2 regions of the [Clostridium] celerecrescens 18A genome follow, and region 2 is predicted to be linked to the other one. Evidence: a T-box and tRNA genes for the amino acid it is inferred to sense, from the RefSeq annotation. Region 2 holds a T-box; the other holds one or more tRNA genes.
What was found. A T-box is a leader RNA that pairs with one kind of tRNA and senses whether it is charged. The one in region 2 lies ahead of tyrS (tyrosine--tRNA ligase), so its partner is inferred to be a tRNA-Tyr.
Positions count from the first base shown of each region.

Region 1: it encodes a tRNA-Tyr, which carries the amino acid that the T-box ahead of tyrS (tyrosine--tRNA ligase) is inferred to sense. The anticodon was not compared.

Region 1 covers NZ_PGET01000001.1:4,244,458-4,247,720, forward strand. The annotation lists gene H171_RS19295 (aminotransferase class I/II-fold pyridoxal phosphate-dependent enzyme) at 1-574, opposite strand, end outside; gene H171_RS19300 (hypothetical protein) at 742-972, shown strand; tRNA gene H171_RS19305 (tRNA-Lys) at 1,021-1,093, opposite strand; tRNA gene H171_RS19310 (tRNA-Phe) at 1,097-1,169, opposite strand; tRNA gene H171_RS19315 (tRNA-Met) at 1,218-1,291, opposite strand; tRNA gene H171_RS19320 (tRNA-Tyr) at 1,338-1,419, opposite strand; tRNA gene H171_RS19325 (tRNA-Thr) at 1,441-1,513, opposite strand; tRNA gene H171_RS19330 (tRNA-Val) at 1,550-1,622, opposite strand; tRNA gene H171_RS19335 (tRNA-Asp) at 1,646-1,719, opposite strand; rRNA gene H171_RS19340 (23S ribosomal RNA) at 1,811-3,263, opposite strand, start outside.
Region 2 covers NZ_PGET01000001.1:78,854-82,116, reverse strand. The annotation lists gene H171_RS00435 (HD-GYP domain-containing protein) at 1-137, shown strand, start outside; gene tyrS (tyrosine--tRNA ligase) at 180-1,403, opposite strand; T-box leader at 1,443-1,699, opposite strand; gene H171_RS00425 (winged helix-turn-helix domain-containing protein) at 2,014-3,222, shown strand.

The DNA.
Region 1 (3,263 bases), 4.2 Mb from region 2:
CATCCACAATGAGAGGCAGGCGGAATTTATGAACTACATCCGCTATGGCCTTAATATCAGATACAATCCCATCATAAGTTGGGGAGACAATAAACACCGCTTGAATCTTCCCATGACTCATCAACATTTCTTCAATTTTTTCCGGAATTAATCCACCTTGAATACCGAATTCAGGTATTATTTGTGGATAAATATATTCCACACTTAACTGATTGAGGAAAACTCCATAAAACGCTGACTTATGGCAGTTTCTGCTCATAAGAATAGTTCCACCCCTTGATACGGAACCACTAATAGCACTAAGTATCCCGCTGCTGCTTCCATTAACAAGATAATACGTTCTGTTACTACCGTAAACCCTGGAAGCCCATTCCATAGATTCCTTTAAAATTCCTTCCGGATGGTGCAGATTATCAAAACCATGGATCTCCGTTATATCTATGGAAAAAGGATTTGGAAAATCAGCTGCAAATAATCCATGATACTGCCTTTTATGTCCCGGCATATGAAAAGGATAAAAATCTGATTCTCCATATTCCATTAACTTCTTTAATAAATTCGGTGTATCATTCATAGTATGAACCGCCTTTCGTCTGCATAAACCACTGGGCTCATTCCCTGTTTTTTACATTTTTCTTCATAATTCAACTCTTTTAGTATAGCATCCTTATCCTCTCTTTACAATTTTTTCTCACAGCGCTATAATATAATTTTGGAAATGAAAAAGGAGATGGTTATATCATGAGATTAATCGAATTTAAGATGGAGCGTCCCGGTCTGGTTAAAGCCGGAGATGAAGTTCAGATCATAGAAAGGGAGGGAACCAGCAGCTATAGCTATATCATAGACCCTGCAGTGGCCATGTCCGGCTGTTACGTGGGACGAGACCGGATCAAATCTGATCACGGCATTGTAAAAGAAATAAAACACAATGACCGGGGATATTATGTGATTGTGGAATTTGATGAATAATCATAGCAAATAAAAAGCCCTGAAACATTTCTGTTTCAAGGCTTGTCATGAGACACCGGGGACTCGAACCCCGGACAACTTGATTAAAAGTCAAGTGCTCTACCACCTGAGCTAGTATCCCATATGCCCAAAGCCGGAATCGAACCAGCGACACGAGGATTTTCAGTCCTCTGCTCTACCAACTGAGCTATCTGGGCCTATGTACTTTCATTCGTACACGTTTTTGAAAAATTAGTCAAAAAAAATTGCGGGGGCAGGATTTGAACCTGCGACCTTCGGGTTATGAGCCCGACGAGCTTCCAGACTGCTCCACCCCGCGTTATTCAATTATAGTATATGCAGTGATTAAGATTTTAATCACTAAATGGATGGAGATGGATTCGAACCATCGAAGCGTGTCGCAACAGATTTACAGTCTGCCCCCTTTGGCCACTCGGGAACCCATCCATATTTTATTAAAGTGATGCAAGCCGATGATCGGACTCGAACCGATAACCTGCTGATTACAAATCAGCTGCTCTGCCAATTGAGCCACATCGGCACAAATCTTCTCATGCGTGTTGCTATGCATACTGAATGGGACCTATAGGGCTCGAACCTATGACCCTCTGCTTGTAAGGCAGATGCTCTCCCAGCTGAGCTAAGATCCCATATACAAAATTCAGTTATCAAACGACCCGGATGGGATTCGAACCCACGACCTCCGCCGTGACAGGGCGGCGCTCTAACCAGCTGAGCCACCAGGCCAAACCTTTTTGAAGGCTGTTGCATATACCCTCAAAACCACACATTGCTACATATCTATCTTCATCCGTTCTTTCCTCTTACCTAAACCAACCTGGTTAAGCCCTCGACCTATTAGTGACAGTCAGCTACACATGTTGCCATGCTTCCACCTCTGCCCTATCTACCTCGTCGTCTTCAAGGGGTCTTACTCTTGCGATGGGATATCTCATCTTGAGGGGGGCTTCACGCTTAGATGCCTTCAGCGTTTATCCCTTCCCGACTTGGCTACTCTGCCATGGCCTTGATAGCCAACAGATACACCAGAGGTCAGTCCATCCCGGTCCTCTCGTACTAAGGACAGCTCCTCTCAAATATCCTACGCCCACGCCGGATAGGGACCGAACTGTCTCACGACGTTCTGAACCCAGCTCGCGTACCGCTTTAATGGGCGAACAGCCCAACCCTTGGGACCTACTACAGCCCCAGGATGCGATGAGCCGACATCGAGGTGCCAAACCACTCCGTCGATGTGAACTCTTGGGAGTGATAAGCCTGTTATCCCCAGGGTAGCTTTTATCCGTTGAGCGATGGCAATCCCACTTTATACCACCGGATCACTAAGTCCTAGTTTCCTACCTGCTCCACCCGTCGGTGTCGCAGTCAAGCTCCCTTATGCCTTTGCACTCTTCGAATGGTTTCCGTCCATTCTGAGGGAACCTTTGAGCGCCTCCGATACCCTTTCGGAGGCGACCGCCCCAGTCAAACTCCCCGCCTGACATTGTCCCCCAGCCAGGTCATGGCTGCAGGTTAGAAATCCAATACCGCAAGGGTGGTATCCCAACATCGGCTCTGATAAGACTGGCGTCCTATCTTCACTGCCTCCCACCTATCCTGTACATGCAGTACCGAATCCCAGTATCAAGCTGGAGTAAAGCTCCATGGGGTCTTTCCGTCCTGGCGCAGGTAACCAGCATCTTCACTGGTACTTCAATTTCACCGGGTGCATTGTTGAGACAGCGCTCAAATCATTACGCCTTTCGTGCGGGTCGGAACTTACCCGACAAGGAATTTCGCTACCTTAGGACCGTTATAGTTACGGCCGCCGTTTACTGGGGCTTAAATTCAGAGCTTCGCGTTGCCGCTAACCCCTCCTCGTAACCTTCCAGCACCGGGCAGGCGTCAGCCCATATACCTCACCTTTCGGTTTTGCATAGACCTGTGTTTTTGCTAAACAGTTGCTTGAGCCTATTCTCTGCGGCCTGGTTTCCCAGGCACCCCTTATCCCGAAGTTACGGGGTCATTTTGCCGAGTTCCTTAACAATGCTTCTCCCGCCGGCCTTAGGATTCTCTCCTCATCCACCTGTGTCGGTTTACGGTACGGGCACATATCACACAATAGCGGCTTTTCTTGACAGCCCCTACGAAGACTTCCCTACTTGTGTTCGGTACGCGTCACACCTTCCTGTTGCTGGGTGGATTTGCCATTCCAGCCAGTCCAGTGCTTGCCCCGGTCTTTTCATTCCCGGGTTCTTCTTCGGTTCTGTGTCCCCACAGTTCTGATGATA
Region 2 (3,263 bases):
GGTGTAAGCCCATATTAAGCATTTATGAGAAGCTGAGAAAAGAATATGAAACTCTGCCTAAATTTGAATCTTACGATGAAAAGCTTCACTTTGCGCTTACCTTAAGAGATCCTGAGCTTTTGCCGTCCTGGCCATGAAGCATAAAAAATCCGGCTGGAACCAGCCGGATATATTTTTTCTTATTTAGCAATTACTCTTACAAACTTTTTCTTACCGCGTTTTACGATCATCCCATCTCCGGAAAACTGTTCTTTTGCAAAAACGGCTTTCACATCGGAAACAGTTTCGCCTTCTACGGTTACTCCTCCCTGTTCCACATTGCGTCTTGCTTCGGAACGGGTAGGAGCCAGACCGGATTTCTGTAGAATGGCCAGGATGTCAATGCTTCCGTCCGTAAAATCTGCCTCTTCCAGCTCACAGGTCGGCATATCTGCCGCATTGCCGCCGGTAAACAGCGCTCTGGCACTCTCTCTTGCTCTTTCCGCTTCCTCTTCCCCATGAACCAGATTGGTCAGCTCATAGGCAAGGATTTCTTTTGCTTCATTTAACTGGCTGCCTTCCCAGCTGTCCATCTCGTTAATCTGCTCAATGGGAAGGAAGGTAAGCATACGCAGGCATTTTAACACATCTGCATCGGCAATGTTTCTCCAGTACTGGAAAAAGTCAAAAGGAGTCGTCTTTTCCGGATCAAGCCATACAGCGCCGGACTGGGTTTTCCCCATCTTATTTCCCTCGGAATTTAGTAGCAGGGTGATGGTCATTGCATGAGCATCTTTTCCCAGCTTCCGGCGGATCAGCTCTGTGCCGCCAAGCATATTGCTCCACTGGTCATCTCCTCCAAACTGCATGTTGCAGCCGTAACGGTTGAACAGCTCATAGAAGTCAAAGCTCTGCATGATCATGTAGTTGAATTCCAGGAAGCTTAAGCCTTTTTCCATACGCTGCTTATAGCATTCCGCGGTCAGCATGCGGTTGACGGAAAAATGGGGGCCAACCTCTCTGAGGAAATCAATGTAATTTAAGTTAAGAAGCCAGTCTGCATTATTAACCATAAGAGCCTTTCCTTCCGAAAAGTCGATAAAACGGCTCATCTGCTTTTTAAAACAGTCACAGTTATGCTGGATCGTTTCCACTGTCATCACCTGCCGAAGGTCGCTTCTTCCGGAAGGATCTCCAACCATACCGGTTCCGCCTCCGATCAGGGCGATGGGCTTATTGCCTGCCTCCTGAAGGCGCTTCATTAAGCACAGGGCCATAAAATGACCAACGTGAAGGCTGTCGGCCGTGGGATCAAATCCGATGTAAAATACGGCTTTTCCTTCATTTACCATTTTGCTGATTTCTTCTTCATTCGTCACCTGGGCGATCAGGCCGCGGGCTTTCAATTCGTCATAAATTTTCATCATTATTCTCCTTTTTCATAAAAATAAGCCCCGTCCTATCAAAAGGACGAGGCTGAAGTCTCGTGTTACCACCTTAAGTTTATAAACAGCTCACGCTGTTTACCTCTTTAAGTACCTGATGCGATACTCTAGCACAATAACGGGTGCGGGAATCCGTCGCAGCCTACTTGGCATCAAAGCCGTTTGGTGCGAAGCTCAAAGATGTATTCACAACCCGTATCCCACGCGCCTCTCATCTGCCGGCTGCTTTCTGTGTGGTCCATCGTACTGCTACTTGTTCTTATCAACGCTTTTACTTGTTTATGAAGTTATTGACTAGTATATGTTGTTTTGTTTTATTTGTCAAGAGGGTTTTTTTCATTTTTTATTGGTCCGGATATGACAAAAAATGAATTGATTCCATGCAGGTAACCCGAAAGAAATGAAGCAATTATTAAGATTGGGATTACTTAGCAAACAAACGAAAGATTGTAGGTTTACACGATATGAAGTTATGGAATATAGTAAAAAATTTTGGATTATGGTAGAATGGATGCATCTAGAAATCTGAACATCACTGCAACAAAAAAGAGTAAAATAACGAATCCGGAAACAAACTGGGAGAAAACTTATGATCACGTTAACTAACAAACAGGCAAGAAATTTTATGCTTCTCAAACACGGGCTTCTGGGCGATCACAAATTTAACGGAAAACAGGGCGTCTTTGAATTTGTGCGCCAGGCAGGCTGTATTCAGTTTGATCCGGTTGATTCCTGTGGAAAGAATGCGGAGCTTACGCTGCAGTCCCGTGTCAAAGACTTTACGAAGCAAACGCTTTATGAACTGCTGTATAACGACCGAATACTTGTGGATTATCCCGATAAAAATCTTTCCATCATTCCCACAGAAGACTGGCCGTATTTTGAACGTTATCGGAATGCTGCACGGGAAGGCGGACGGCGTTTCAAAGAACTGAGGGAGCTGGAATCAAGCACGAAGGATTACATCCAGGCGAACGGATCGGTCGGCTCTGATAATCTCCCCATAAAAGGCAGCATACACTGGCACTCTTCCATTCATTGGAGCGGTAATTGGAGCGGCGATACCAACGCGTCACGGGCGGTGCTGGAGCAGTTATATTCTACCGGTGAGCTGATCATTCACCATAAAAAAGGATCTCGGAAGTATTACGACCTCACCCATAAACATCTGCCTGCCGAACTCCTCGACATTCCTGACCCGCTGCCGGATGAATTTGAGCATCAAAAATGGCGTATTCTTCGGCGGATAGGCGCGGTAGGGCTTCTATGGAATCGTTCTTCCGATGCATGGTTAAATATTTGGGGGCTTAAAACTCCTCAAAGAACTGAAATGTTCAAAGAATTGCTTGACGAAGGGAAAATTCTGCAAGTCAGTGTAGACGGCTTAAAAGATATTCTTTTCTGCCAGGCAGAGGATTTATCTCTTATAGATACTGTACTACAAACCGATACTTATAAACCACGCTGTGAACTGATTGCACCGCTTGACTGCATGATGTGGGACAGAAAGTTGATCCGTGCATTATTTGACTTTGAATATACCTGGGAAATCTATACTCCGGCTGACAAACGTAAATATGGTTTTTATGTTTTACCGATGCTTTATGGCAACCGTTTTATCGGACGTCTGGAAGCAGTCGCTGACATAAAGAAGAGTACGCTGGTTATCAAAAACATCTGGTATGAGGATGGAATCAGGCAAACAAAAAAGCTACAGGAAGCCATTATTGGCTGTTTGAAACGATTTGCTAAGTTTAATGAGTGTGATGTAATTGATTTTGCGTATCTGGATGTATGACTGCATTGCTCCTTTTAAATGCTCTCAACGCTGAAAGGAAG